2 regions of the Aeromicrobium phoceense genome follow, and region 2 is predicted to be linked to the other one. Evidence: riboswitches for the same ligand, from Rfam matches in the RefSeq annotation. Region 2 holds a riboswitch; the other holds the start of a gene.

Region 1 (7,036 bases), 1.2 Mb from region 2:
TCTTCGGCCAGACATTCGCCACCCGCGGCCTGATCGCCGGCGACAGCGACGAGGCCGCCGCGTCGGTGGCTTACGTCGCGGCGCAGCAGTGCGCGGACGGGACCTTCCGTCAGGTGCTCACGGCGCCCTGCCCTGAGGTGCCGGAGATCGATACGACCACGGCTGCCCTCAACGCCCTGGTGGACGCGCGCGAGGCCGGACTCGACGTCGACGCTGCGGTCATCGACCGCGCCGTGGACGCAATCGCCGCCGCCCAGGCGGCCGACGGCTCCTTCGTCGGCAACGGCGTCCCCAACACGAACAGCACCGGCCTGGCCGCCGTGGCGCTGAGCCGCGCGGGTCGTGCCGCCGAGGCGACGAAGGCCGCCTCGTGGATCGCCCGCCACCAGGTCACCGAGGCCACGGGCGGGAAGCTCGCCTCGGAGACCGGCGCGATCGCCTACGACCGGGCGGCCCTGACCGCGGGCACCGCGGACGGCATCGACGAGCTCGCGATCGACCAGTGGATCCGCGCCTCGACGCAGGCGGCTCCGGCCCTCGCGCTGCTCTCGTCGCCGCGTGCCGCGGCGGCCGTGCCGCGGTTCGCCCGCTCGGGCGGCACCGTCAACGTCACCGCGAGCGGTCTCGCCGCCGGCTGGAGCAGCACGGCGCGTGTCGCCGGTGGCTCCACCGCCCGAAAGGTCGTGCCGGCCGCGGGCCGCGCCACCTTCACGCTCCGTGTCCCGAAGGGCACCGCCCGTCGCACGGTCGCTGTCTCCGACGCCACCGGCCGGACGGTCGCCACCACGTCGGTCCAGGTGCTGGCCGCCAAGAAGCTGCGGGTCTCGTCGAAGTCCAAGGTGCGCCGCGCCAAGGTGCAGAAGGTCGTCGTGCGCGGCCTCGCCGCCGCCGAGCCGGTGCGCGTCTACTACCGCGGCAAGCTGGTCAAGCGCGGCGTCGCGTCGAAGAGCGGGACGTACACGTACCGCCTGAAGGTGGGCCGGAAGACGGGCAAGGTCAAGGTCATCGTCCGTGGCGCCTACGCCGAGCGCAACGGCGTGAGGGTCTTCCGGGTCGTCAAGTGAGCCGACTGCTCCGTCGTGTCCTGGCGGCGACCCTCCTCGGGGTCGCCGCCGGACCCGCGTCCCTCAGCGCACCGGCCCAGGCCGCGGCGTGCAGCGGCAGCCAGGGCGTCACGGTCGTGGTGGGCTCGAGCGTCGGGTGCGACTCCGACGGTGGTGGCCGTGCCGCGAGCAACTTCACCGACGCCGGCCACCGGCTGACCTACGCGTCGCGCGCTCCGGGATTCGTGTGCCGTGTCGACGGTGCGCCCGCGTCGGACCCCTGCGTCGAGGCCTCCCCGAGCGACGCCTACTGGGCGCTGTTCTATTCGGACGGGAAGTCCGGCTGGGCCTACGCGAGCGTGGGTGCCTCCTCGCTGAAGGTGCCGCAGGGCGGCTCCGTCGCGTTCGTGTTCCAGACCTCGTCCTCGCGGACGTGGCCGTCGGTGCAGCCAGCGGTCGCACCGGCGCCGACCCGGGAGACGACGCGTCCCACCTCCGGGACGTCGAAGCCGGGTGCGAAGGACAAGCCGCGTCCGAAGGGCTCGACCGAGCGCACCACCGCCACCGCAGCGCCGAAGGCGGCCGTCCCCGGCGCCTCGGCGACCCCGTCCGCGGGGACCTCGCCGGCCACGTCGGGGCCGACCCCGTCGGCGACGCCGTCGTCCAGTGCCACGCCCACCACCGAGGCGCCGACGACCTCCGGTGGGGACGAGCCGGTCGCCGGTGCGCCCGCGGTCCAGCCCACGGCAGCCGAGGCCGGGTCCGACTCGACGTCGCCCGCCGCCCTGGTCGCGGGAGCCGGCGTCGTGGTGCTGCTGGCCGCTGCCGGGGGCGTCACGTGGTACCGACGCCGGTCCGGCTGACGGTCGCGGGGGAGTAGACTCGCGGGCGTTGGACCAACGTCCGGCCCAGGGGAAACCGGTGAGATTCCGGTGCTGTGCCGCAACCGTGAGCCCCGCCCCACCCGGCGGAGTGAGCCGGGAACCCGCGCCGGACGGCCACCACCACATGTTGTCGCGCAACGACGGGTGGGCGATCGCCCTCGTGGACCTCGCCCCCGTACCGCGGGGAAGGGGACCGGATGACCGCCGTCGTCGACTCCACCCCCGTCAGGAGCCCAGCCACCGGGCGTCCCCGGCGCGAGCTGCACCCCGGCGCGTGGTGGCTGTGGGCGCTCGGCCTCGCGGCGGGCGCGTCGTTCACGCTCAACCCCTTCCTGCTGCTGGTCATCGTCGCGATCGCGGCGCTCGTGGTGGCGGCGTGCCGCGGCGACGCCCCGTGGGCCCTGTCGTTCCGCTACTACCTGTACTTCGGGCTGCTGATCGTGGTGATGCGCGTCGTCTTCCGCATCCTGCTCGGCGGCGGCTCGGCACCGGGCGACCCCGTGCTGTTCGGCCTGCCCGAGATCCCGCTGCCCGAGGTGGCGCGGGGCGTCCAGCTGCTCGGTGACGTCACGGTCAACGAGGTGCTGCTGGGCCTCTACGACGGCATGCGCCTGGCCACGCTGATCATCTGCATCGGCGCGGCGAACTCCCTGGCGAACCCCAAGAAGCTGCTCGCCGCCGCGCCGCCGGCGCTCTACGAGGTCGGCGCGGCCCTGGTCGTCGCCGTCTCGGTCTTCCCCCAGCTGGCCGAGAGCGTGCGCCGGGTGAACCGCGCGCGCAAGCTGCGCGGTGACGCGAGCCGCGGCACCGGCGCGATGCACCGCATCGTCATCCCCGTGCTGGAGGACGCCCTCGACCGCTCGATGACGCTCGCCGCCGGGATGGACGCGCGGGGCTACGGCCGTTCCGGCACGGTCGCGCCTCGCGACCGCTTCGCCACGGGGGTGCTGATGCTGGTGGGCCTGTTCGGCCTCAGCGTGGGCACCTACGGCTACCTCGACGGCACGGCCCCGCGCTTCCTGTCCTACCCGATGCTGGCCGTGGGCCTGGTCTTCGCGGTGCTGGCCCTGCGGTCGGCGGGCCGCCGGGTGCACCGCACCCGCTACCGGCCCATCGCCTGGCAGGCGGCCGAGTACCTCACCGCGGCGTCCGGCGTGGCCGTGGCGATCGGCCTCAAGGCGCTGTCGACGCAGCAGATCCCCGTGATCTACCCCGACGTCCCGGGCTGGCCCCCGCTCAGCGTGCTGTCGCTCGCGGTGGTCGCCATCGGCATCCTGCCCGTGTTCGTCGCCCCGCAGGCGCCCGTCGCCCACGACCAGGTGGGGGGTGAGGACGCATGATCTCGTTCGGCGACGTGACCTTCTGGTACGACGGCGCCCAGGACCCGACGCTGCGCGACGTCACCCTCGAGATCGAGGAGGGCGAGCTGGTGCTGGTGTCCGGCCGCACCGGCTCGGGCAAGTCGACGCTGCTGGGGATGCTCAACGGCCTCGTGCCCCACTTCACCGGCGGCACGCTCGGCGGCGACATCCGCATCGACGGCTCGTCCGTCCTCGGCAGGCCGCCGCGCGAGCTGGCGCACCTCGTGGGCTACGTCGCGCAGGACCCGGCCTCGGGCTTCGTGGCCGACGTGGTCGAGGAGGAGCTCGCCTACGGCATGGAGCACCTCGGCCTCGACCCGCAGACGATGCGTCGCCGCGTCGAGGAGACGCTCGACCTGCTCGGCATCGCCGACCTGAGGCGCCGCTCGGTGCGCTCGCTGTCGGGTGGCCAGCAGCAGCGCGTCGCGATCGGCTCGGTGCTGACGATGCACCCGCGCGTGCTCGTGCTCGACGAGCCCACCTCGGCGCTCGACCCCACCGCGGCCGAGGACGTCCTGGCCACGATCGCGCGCCTTGTCGACGACCTGGCGCTCACCGTCGTCGTCGCGGAGCACCGGATGGAGCGCGTCGTGCCGTTCGCCGACCGGCTCGTCGTGGTCGAGGACGGCCGGGTCCGCATCGGCGAGACGGCGGCCCTGCTCGTGGACGCGCCGGTCGCGCCGCCGCTCGTGCACCTCGGACGCCTCGCCGACTGGAGCCCGCTGCCGCTGTCCGTCCGTGAGGCGCGGCGCCGGGTGAGGCCGCTCGCCTCGCGGCTCGGTCCGCCGCCCGTTCACGTGCCGTTCGAGCGTCCGCCGGCGCTGCGAGCGCGGGGGATCACCGTGCAGTACGGGCGCTTCGCGGCCGTGAAGGAGGTCGACCTGGAGGTCGGCCACGGTGAGGTCGTCGCGCTCATGGGCCGCAACGGGTCGGGCAAGAGCTCGCTGCTCTGGGCCGTGCAGGGCACGGGCGCGCGGGCCGCGGGCGTCGTCGACGTCGACGGGGTGGACCCGGGCGACGTGCGCCCGGCCGAGGCGCGGATGCTGGTCGGCCTGGTCCCGCAGACCTCCTCCGACCTGCTGTACCTCGAGACCGTCGACCGCGAGTGCGCCGCCGCCGACGACCAGTCCGTCGTCGACCCGGGGACCTGCCGCGCGCTGCTCGACCGTCTCGCGCCGGGCATCCCCGGCGACCGTCATCCGCGCGACCTCTCGGAGGGGCAGAAGCTGGCCCTCGTCCTGGCGATCGTCCTCACGGCCCACCCCGCGGTGGTCGTGCTGGACGAGCCGACCCGCGGCCTCGACTACCCGGGCAAGGCGGCCCTCGCGGCGATCCTGCGCGACCTCGCCGCCGAGGGTCGCGGGATCGTCGTGTCCAGCCACGACGTGGAGTTCGTCGCCACCGTGGCCGACACCGTCGCGGTGATGGCCGAGGGCGAGATCGTCTCCACGGGGCCGGTCCGCACGGTGCTGGCGGAGTCGCCCGCCTTCGCGCCCCAGGTGTCGAAGGTGCTCGGTCACGACTGGCTCACCGTCGACGAGGTGTCGGCCGCGCTGCCCACGGAGGTGGTCCGGTGAGCGGCCTGCGATCCGCCGAGGCCGTCCCGGTCACCCTGCGGTCCGCGCTCGTGCTCGGCGCCGCCAGCGTCGCGGGGCTGCTCATGCTGCTGTGGCCGCTGATCTTCGCGCCCGCGCCGGACCAGACCCGTGTGGACCAGCCCTTCATCTTCATGGTGCTGATGCCCGTGGTCGTCCTGGTGGTGATCGCGGAGCTGTCCGAGGGCGGCCTGGACTCCAAGGCGCTCGCGATGCTGGGGGTGCTGAGCGCGATCAACGCCGCCGTGCGGCCCCTCGGCGCGGGCGTGGCCGGCGTCGAGCCGATCTTCTTCCTGCTGATCCTCGGCGGTCGGGTCTTCGGGCCGGGCTTCGGCTTCGTGCTCGGGTGCACGAGCCTGTTCGCGTCGGCGCTGCTCACCTCCGGCGTGGGGCCGTGGCTGCCGTTCCAGATGCTGTGCGCGGCGTGGGTCGGCATGGGCGCCGGTTTGCTGCCGCGGCGGTTCACCGGGCGGTCGGAGATCGCCGTGCTCGCGGTCTACACGGTGATCGCGGCGTTCGCCTACGGGCTGCTGATGAACCTGTCGTCCTGGCCGTTCACCCTCGGCATCGCGATCCCCGGCGCGGAGGACTCGCTGGCCATGGTGCCGGGCGACCCCGTGCTGGAGAACCTGCAGCGCTTCCTCGTCTTCACCCTGCTCACCTCGTTCTGGGGCTGGGACCTCGGCCGCGCGATCACGAACTGCGTGTTGGTGCTCGTGCTCGGGCCGGCCGTCCTGGCCACGTTGAGGCGCGCCGCCCGGCGCGCCCGGTACCTCTCCAAGGAGTCCACATGAAGAGCCTGCTCGCCCGCCTCGCCGCGGTGACCCTGCTGTCGGCGAGCGTCGTCGCGCTGCCGACGACGGCCACCGCCGAGGAGTCCTGCGAGGCGGCCGGCGACGTCCCGATCGTGCTGGAGTTCGGCTCGCTCGACGGCGAGGACCGGGTCGTGTGCGCCCAGGACGCCGTGGGCACGACCGGCCTCGAGGCCCTCAACGCCGCCGGCGTCGAGACCGCGGAGACGAGCGGTGCGATGCCGATGGTGTGCCGCATCGACGGACTGCCGGCACCGGAGCAGGAGAAGTGCGGCAACGCGCTGAACGGCCCGGGCTACTGGGCGTTCCTGGTGGCCCAGGAGGGCCAGGACTGGGGCTACGCCTCGGTGGGCCTGCAGGAGTACGAGCTCGTCCCGGGCGACTTCATCGCGCTCAGGTACCACCTGATGGCCGACGGCGAGAACGTCCCGGTCGACGCCGCCGCCGACGCCTCCACGCGTGCCGATGCCGAGGTCGCGGACCACGAGAACCACGGCGACCAGGCCGTGACCGACGATGAGTCGTCCTCCCTCGCCACGGTCGCGCTGCCCATCGCGATCGTCGCCGCCCTGCTGGTGGCCGTGGCCGCCTTCGTCGTCGCGCGCCGCCGCCGCGACTGACCCCCGGTCACTCGCCCACCGGAACCGCGAGTGGCGCAGAATCGCCCGCCACTCGCCGAGTGGCGGGCGTTCTTGCGCCCCTCGTGACCCCGGTTTGCGCCACTCGGCGTCAGTCGGCGGCGGCCAGCAACTCGGCGCTGGCCTGCTCGATCGCCTCGGGCGAGAGCACGTGCGCGATCGCCATGGCCGCGGCGCCCAGGACGCCGGACTGCTCGCCGCTGACCGACGGCACGATGCGCAGGTGCTCGGTGGCCAGCGGAAGCGAGCGCCGGTAGACCTCCTCGCGGATGCCGGCCAGCAGGTGCTCGCCGGCCTCGGCGAGGGCGCCGCCGATCACCACCACCGACGGGTTGATGAAGTTCACGATCATCGCCAGCACGTCGCCGATGTCGCGGCCCGCCTGGCGCACCGCCTGGATCGCGGCCAGGTCGCCGGAGCGGACGAGGTCGACGACGTGGGTCGCCGTGGTCACCCCGGGCCGGTCCAGCACCCGCGCGATCGCGGGCCCGGCGGCCAGCGCCTCGAGGCAGCCGACGTTGCCACACCGGCACAGCACGTCGCTGCCGCGGGAGACGCGGATGTGCCCGATGTCCCCGGCGGTGCCCTGCCCGCCGCGCTGGAGCTCGCCGCCGGCGATGATGCCCGCGCCGATGCCCGTGGCCGCCTTGATGAGGATCAGGTCGTCCTCGTCGGGGAACTGGGTGTCCTGCTCGCCCAGCGC
Region 2 (7,036 bases):
GACCGGAGCGGCGGAGTGCACGGCGTCCGCGAACGACTGGGCCAGGCCGGGGTGGCCGGCCCAGTGCACGTGGAGGTACGACGCGCTCAACGTCGGACCGGAGAAGCCGACGGCGTGGTCGTCCACCGTCCAGGCGGGACGGTCGCCGTGGACCGGAGTGACGGTGGTGCGGTGGAACTCGTGGGTGGTCACCGTCGTGCCGGCCGGGCCGAGCAGCTGGTCGGCTGCCAGGGCGGGACGCCGGTAGGAGAGCGTGAGGCGGGGCGTCATCACGGCGTCGGCGTCGAGCGCGCCGACCATCGGGTGGCCGTCGACGCTGCGGCAGAGGTAGAGCAGGCCCGCGCACTCGGCCACGGTGGGCACGCCGTCGAGCACGGCCTCACGCAGGTGGGCCCGCAGGCTGGCGTTCGCGCTCAGGGCGGCGGCGTGGACCTCGGGGAAGCCGCCGCCGAGGTAGAGGCCGCGGGTACCGGCCGGGAGGTGGGCGTCACGCGCCGGGTCGAACGGCACCACGGTGCAGCCGGCGGCCTCGAGCAGCTCGGTGGTCTCGGCGTAGCGGAAGGTGAAGGCACGGCCCGCGGCCACCGCGACGACGGGGGAGTCGGCGCCACTCGGCCGGACGTGCGCGGCCGGGTCCCACGGCTGCGCGTCGAGCGTGGGCGCCTGCCGTGCCAGCTCGAGGACGGCGTCGAGGTCGACGTGCGCCGCGACCTGGCCGGCCAGGCGCTCCAGCGCCCCGGCGGCCTCGTCGCGCTCCTCGGCAGGGACGAGCCCCAGGTGGCGGGACGGCGCGCTCACGCCGTCGTCACGGTGCAGGACTCCGAGGACCGGGATGCCGGTCGACTCCACGGCGCGGGCGGCCTCGGCGGCATGCCGCGGGGATCCGGCCTTGTTGAGGATGACGCCCGCGATGGTCACCGTCGGATCGAAGCCCGCCATCCCGTGCACCACCGCGCCGATGCTGCGCGAGGCGTGCGAGACGTCGACCACGAGAACCACGGGGGAGTCCGTGAGGGTCGCGACGTGGGCGGTCGAGGCGAACCCGTCGCCGCCGATCCGCCCGTCGAACAGGCCCATCACGCCCTCGACCACCGCCACGTCGGCACCCCGGGCGCCGTGCAGGAGCAGCGGCACCATGAGCGACGGATCCGTCAGGTGCGGGTCGAGGTTGCGACCGGGACGACCCGTGGCCAGCGCGTGGTAGCCGGGATCGATGTAGTCTGGTCCGACCTTGTGCCCGGAGACGGCGAGGCCTCGTCCGGCCAGCGCCGCCATGAGCCCGGTGGCCACCGTGGTCTTGCCGTGCCCGGAGGCCGGAGCCGCCACGACGAGGCGCGGGAGGCTCACCACTCGATGCCTCGCTGGCCCTTCTGCCCGACGTCCATCGGGTGCTTCACGTGCTGCATCTCGGTGACCAGGTCGGCCACCTCGACCAGCCGGGGGTCGGCGCGGCGGCCCGTCACGACGACGTGCTGGGTGCCCGGCCGGTTGCCGAGGGTCTCGACGACGTCGTCGACGTCCACCCAACCCCACTGCATCGGGTACGTGAACTCGTCGAGGACGTAGAACCGGTGGCGCTCGGCGTGGATCCGCCGCTTGACCTCGGCCCAGCCCTCGGCCGCGTCGGCCGCATGGTCGGCCTCGGTGCCGCCCTTGCGGCTCCACGACCAGCCCGAGCCCATCTTGTGCCACTCGATCGGCCCGCCCTCGCCGGTCTCCTCGTGCAGCCGGGCGAGGCGCTCGAGCACGGTCTGCTCGCCGATGCGCCACTTTGCCGACTTCACGAACTGGAAGACCCCGACGTCCCAGCCCTGGTTCCACGCCCGCATCGCCATTCCGAACGCCGCGGTGGACTTCCCCTTGCCATTGCCGGTGTGCACCATCAGCAGGGGTCGGTTGCGTCGCTGCCGCGTCGTGAGGCCGTCGTCCGGCACGGTCAGCGGCTTGCCCTGCGGCATCAGGCTGCTCCCTCGCGCGAGGAGGTGGCGGCGTGGACCACATCCGTCAGGCCGTCGGCCGTCACCTCGCCGAGCGGGACGTGCTCGGCGCGCAGGTGACCGGCCAGCTGCGCGGCCAGGCCGAGCCGGAAGCGGCCGGTCTCGCAGTCGACCACGACGCTGTCGAGGCCGGTGGCGGCCAGGTGCGCGGCGGACCGGTGGGCCCGGCCGAGCGCATCGGCGCCGGAGGTGGCGCGACCGTCGGTGACCACGACCAGCAGCGGGCGCCGGGACGGGTCGCGCAGCGCCTCGCGCCGCAGGATCTCCGCCGAGCGTTCGAGGCCCTCCGCCAGCGGGGTGCGACCGCCGGCCGGCAGCTCGGCCAGGCGACGCGACGCCACGTCGACCGAGCCGGTGGGCGGCAGGACGACCTCGGCGGTGTGCTGACGGAACGTCACGAGGGCGACCTTGTCGCGGCGCCGGTAGGCGTCCAGCAGCAGCGAGAGCACGGCGGTCTTGACCTGCTCCATGCGGCGCCGGGCGGCCATCGAGCCCGAGGCGTCGACGCACAGCAGCACGAGGTTGGACTCCTGACCGACCGTCTCGGCGCGGCGGAGGTCCGACGGCGAGAGCGCGAGGCCACGCCCGTCGACCAGTCCACCGCGGCTCCGCTGGTGCGGGGCGGCCGCGGCGATGGTGCCGGGAAGGTGGAGGCGACCGGACGCCGCATCGGGCCGCTGGCCCACGACGCGGCCCTGCGGCGTGCGGGCCCGGGAGCGTCGCCCGGACTGTCCCTCGCCGGTGCCGCGGACCACGAGCAGTCGCGCCCGGGTGGGGTCCCCGGCCGCGGCGACCGAGCCGGCGCCGGCCGGCTGCGGCTGCTGCTCGTCCTGGTTCGGGGAGGCGTCGGGGGCGTCTGCCGGGCGCTGGTCCTCGGGACCGTCCTGGGGGGAATCCGAGCCCGAACCGTCCGGACCACCCGGGCCGTCGTCGTCGGGTCCCGGGTCGGGCTCGTCGTCGCCGAGCAGGTCGTCGAGGCGGTCCTCGTCGAGGCCGGGCTCGTCGAACGGGTTGCGACGGCGGCGGTGCGGCAGGGCGAGCCGCGCGGCGACGCGGACGTCCTCGCGGGTGATGTGGGTGCGCCCCTGCCACGCCGCGTGAGCCGCGGCGGTCCGCGCGGTGACGAGGTCGGCGCGCAGCCCGTCGACGTCGAACGCGGCACAGATCTCGGCGATCGTGATGAGCGCGTCGTCGTCGAGGAAGACGTCGCCCATGAGCTCCTGGGCGGACTCGAGGCGTGCGCGCAGCGCGTCCTGCTCGTCGGCCCACGCGGCCGCGAAGGCGGCTGGGTCCGCGTCGAACGCGAGTCGGCGTCGCACGACCTCGACGCGCAGCTCGGGCTCGCGCGGCGCCGAGACCTCGACCGTCAGGCCGAACCGGTCGAGCAGCTGCGGGCGCAGCTCGCCCTCCTCGGGGTTCATCGTGCCGATGAGCACGAACCGCGACGCGTGCTCGACCGAGACGCCGTCGCGCTCGACGCTCACCCGGCCGGTCGCGGCGGCGTCCAGCAGGAGGTCGACGAGGTGGTCGTGCAGCAGGTTGACCTCGTCGACGTAGAGGAGGCCGCGGTGGGCGCGGGCCAGCAGACCGGGCTCGAACTCGACCACGCCGTCGCGCAGTGCCGAGTCGAGCTTCAGCGAGCCCGTGACGCGGTCGTCGCTCGCACCGACGGGCAGTTCGACGAGCCGCACGGGGCGCTCGTCGACGGGCGTCCCGGCGTCGAACGGTCCGTCGGGGGAGACGGCGGAGGGGTCCGCCGGATCGATGGAGAACCGATCACCCCGGTAGGCGCGGACCGGCGGCAGCACGTCGGCGAGTCCGCGCACGGTGGTGGTCTTGGCGGTGCCCTTCTCGCCACGCACGAGGACGCCGCCGATGAGCGGGTCGATCGCGACGAGGGTGAGGGCGAGGGTCATGTCGTCGGAGCCGACGACGGCACAAAAGGGGTACTGCGTTGGCATGTAGGGCTCCCGCTCGATCTGCCATGACGGTCCGCGACGCGGGCAGCGTCGCGGGTCGGATCGAGGCCGGTCTTCGGACTTCCCAGGTCTGTGCCTGAGTCACCGCAGCGGGCCCTGTGCCGGATTCTCACCGGCTTCCCAGATTCTCCCCGTGGCCATCGGCCGTGGGGCACCTCGAACCTTCGACCACACCCTAGACGCCGCCGGCAGGCCTCGGGCAGGGGGCCCGACCTGCGGACCCGGCGGGTTAGGGTGCTCGACCATGGATGCGCACGTGACCGTCGTCGGAGTCGGGGCCGACGGCTGGGAGGGCCTGCCGGAGTCCTCACGGTCGCTCGTGAGGGCCGCCGCCACCCTGCTCGGCGGGCGGCGCCACCTCGACGCGATCCCTGCGGTTGCAGGGCAGGACCGGGTCGCGTGGCCCTCGCCGTTGCGCGAGCGGCTCCCCGCCCTGCTGGACGAGGCGCGCGAGCCGGTCGTCGTCCTCGCGTCGGGCGATCCGCTCGTGTCCGGCATCGGCACCACCTTGCTCGAGCTGCTCGGTCCGGACCGCGTCACCGTCGTCCCGGCGGTGTCGTCGGTCGCGCTGGCCCGGGCGCGGATGGGCTGGCCGGCCGAGTCGGTGACTGTCGTCAGCGTCGTCGGGCGCGATGTCCGGCTCGTCGTCCCGGCCCTCTCCGCCGGGCGGCGGCTGCTGGTGCTGTCGAGTGACGAGACCACCCCCGCGGCCGTGGCGACGCTGCTCACCGACCTGGGCTGGGGCGACTCCGAGCTGGTCGTGCTGGGCCACCTCGGCTCCACCGACGAGTCGCGGGCCACGTCGACGGCGCAAGGCTGGGACATCACCGACGTGCCCCGCCTCAACCTGCTGGCCGTGGAGGTTCGCGGCTCCGGCCCGGGCTGGGCGGCCGGGGGAGTCCTGCCCGACGACGCGTTCGAGCACGCCGGCCAGATCACCAAGCGCGACCTGCGCGCCAGTGCACTCGCCCGGCTGGCGCCGGCTCCGGGCCAGCTGCTGTGGGACGTGGGCGCGGGCAGCGGCTCGATCGGCGTCGAGTGGATGCGCGCGTGGCCCAGTGCCCGGGCGATCGCCGTCGAGCCACGACCCGACCGCGTCGCGCTCGTCCGCGGCAACGCCGACGCCCTGGGAGTCCCCGGGCTCCGGGTCGTCGAGGGCTCGGCTCCCGAGGCGCTCGAGGGTCTCGACCGGCCGGACGCGGTGTTCGTCGGCGGGGGAGCGACGGTCGACGGGGTCCTCGACAGCTGCTGGGACGCCCTGCGGCCCGGCGGCCGCCTCGTCGTCCACGGCGTCACCGCCGAGACCGAGGCCGTGCTGCTCGAGCGGTACGGTCGCCACGGCGGCGAGCTCGTCCGCCTGCACGTCGAGCGCGCCGAGCCGCTCGGATCCTTCACCGGCTGGACGCCCGCGCGCGCCGTCAGCCAGTGGTCCGTCACCAAGGGAGACTCATGACCGTCCACTTCGTCGGGGCCGGCCCCGGTGCCGCCGACCTCCTCACCCTGCGCGCCGTGCGCCTGCTGGAAACCGCCGATGTGTGCCTCTACGCGGGCACCTATCTCGACGCCGAGGTCCTGGGGCACTGCCGTGAGGGCGCCCGCCTGATCGACACGCAGCACCTCGACCTCGACGAGATCACGGAGCACCTCGTGAGTGCACACGGGGAGGGCCTCGAGGTCGTCCGGCTCTGCTCGGGCGACCCGTCGCTGTACTCCGCCGTGCACGAGCAGGCACGCCGGCTCGACGCCGCGCAGGTGCCGTGGGACGTGCCGCCCGGGGTGCCCGCCTACGCGGCCGCGGCCGCGATCGTGGGCGCCGAGCTGACGGTTCCCGAGGTCGCTCAGTCCGTCGTGCTGACCCGCACCCAGGCGCGCTCGACCGCCATGCCCGAGGGCGAGCGGCTCGCCGCCTTCGCCGCGACCGGTGCCACGCTGGCGCTGCACCTGGGGATCACCCGCACGCGCGAGCTCGCCGCCGAGCTGGCCGAGCACTACGGCCAGGACTGCCCCGTGGTGGTGGTGTCGAAGGCGACCCAGCCCGACCAGCTCGTGCTGCGCGGCACGCTGGGCGACATCGGCGACCAGGTGGAGCAGGCCGGTCTGCGTCAGGCGGCCGTCATCCTCGTCGGGCCGGCGCTGGCACCCGACGTGCGCGGCGGCGAGTCGTTCCTCTACGCGGCCAGCCGGGATCGCCGCGCTCGCGGCTGATCACTCGACGTAGCGAGGGCTCCAGACGCGTCCGGACGGCGTGACCCGGGTCGACGAGGCGCCGATCAGCAGCAGGCACTTCATGTCGACGGTCTCGGGATCGAGGTCGCCGAGCGTCGTGACCGTGAGGCTCTCCTCGGCGCGGCCCACGTCGCGACCGACGACCACGACGGTGTCGGGCGACTTGTGCTCCAGCAGCACGGCCTTCGCCTGCGCCACCTGCTCGGTGCGCGACCGCGACCGCGGGTTGTAGAGCGCCAGGACGAGGTCGGCCGCGGCGACCGCCCGCAGGCGGCGTACCACGACGTCCCAGGGCTTCAGCCGGTCCGAGAGGCTCATCACGGCGAAGTCGGCGCCGATCGGCGCGCCGGCGCGCGCCGCGACGGCCTGCACGGCCGAGATGCCGGGCACGACACGGACCGAGACGTCGGCGTAGCGCGGGTCCTCGGCGGCCTCGAAGACGGCCGAGGCCATCCCGAAGATCCCGGCGTCGCCGCCCGACACCACCGCGACCCGCTCGCCGGCCAGGGCGAGGTCGAGCGCCTCGCGGGCCCGGTCGACCTCGACCGTGTTGCCGGAGGCGTGGCGGACGAGCCCGGGTCGCTGCGGGACGCGCTGCACGTAGGGCCCGTACCCGATCACGTGACCGACCTCGGCCAGCACCTGCGACGCCTCGGGCGAGATCCAGTGGTCCGGTCCCGGGCCCAGTCCCACGACGACGACCTCGGCCTCCGCGGCCGGGGCGACGGCCTCCGCGACAGGGTTGTCGTACCGCGCCACGCCGGGCCGGGTGTCGCCGGGCACCAGCACGATCGAGAAGTACGGGACCGTCTCGGGATCGACGTCCGCCACGGG

What was found. A riboswitch is a leader RNA that binds a small molecule or an ion and turns the genes downstream of it on or off. The one in region 2 is predicted to bind cobalamin.
Region 1: linked by a shared signal. The riboswitch ahead of H1W00_RS04825 (energy-coupling factor transporter transmembrane component T) and the one ahead of H1W00_RS10655 (VWA domain-containing protein) in region 2 are both predicted to bind cobalamin.

The regions. Positions count from the first base shown of each region.
Region 1 covers NZ_JACEOG010000001.1:1,018,943-1,025,978, forward strand. The annotation lists gene H1W00_RS04815 (prenyltransferase/squalene oxidase repeat-containing protein) at 1-1,064, shown strand, start outside; gene H1W00_RS04820 (hypothetical protein) at 1,061-1,906, shown strand; cobalamin riboswitch at 1,915-2,050, shown strand; gene H1W00_RS04825 (energy-coupling factor transporter transmembrane component T) at 2,125-3,267, shown strand; gene H1W00_RS04830 (ABC transporter ATP-binding protein) at 3,264-4,865, shown strand; gene H1W00_RS04835 (ECF transporter S component) at 4,862-5,677, shown strand; gene H1W00_RS04840 (hypothetical protein) at 5,674-6,315, shown strand; gene H1W00_RS04845 (ROK family transcriptional regulator) at 6,425-7,036, opposite strand, start outside.
Region 2 covers NZ_JACEOG010000001.1:2,203,838-2,210,873, forward strand. The annotation lists gene H1W00_RS10650 (bifunctional hydrogenobyrinic acid a,c-diamide synthase/histidinol phosphate aminotransferase CobBC) at 1-1,347, opposite strand, end outside; gene cobO (cob(I)yrinic acid a,c-diamide adenosyltransferase) at 1,344-1,958, opposite strand; gene H1W00_RS10655 (VWA domain-containing protein) at 1,958-3,958, opposite strand; cobalamin riboswitch at 4,006-4,150, opposite strand; gene cbiE (precorrin-6y C5,15-methyltransferase (decarboxylating) subunit CbiE) at 4,221-5,429, shown strand; gene cobM (precorrin-4 C(11)-methyltransferase) at 5,426-6,181, shown strand; gene H1W00_RS10670 (precorrin-2 C(20)-methyltransferase) at 6,182-7,036, opposite strand, start outside.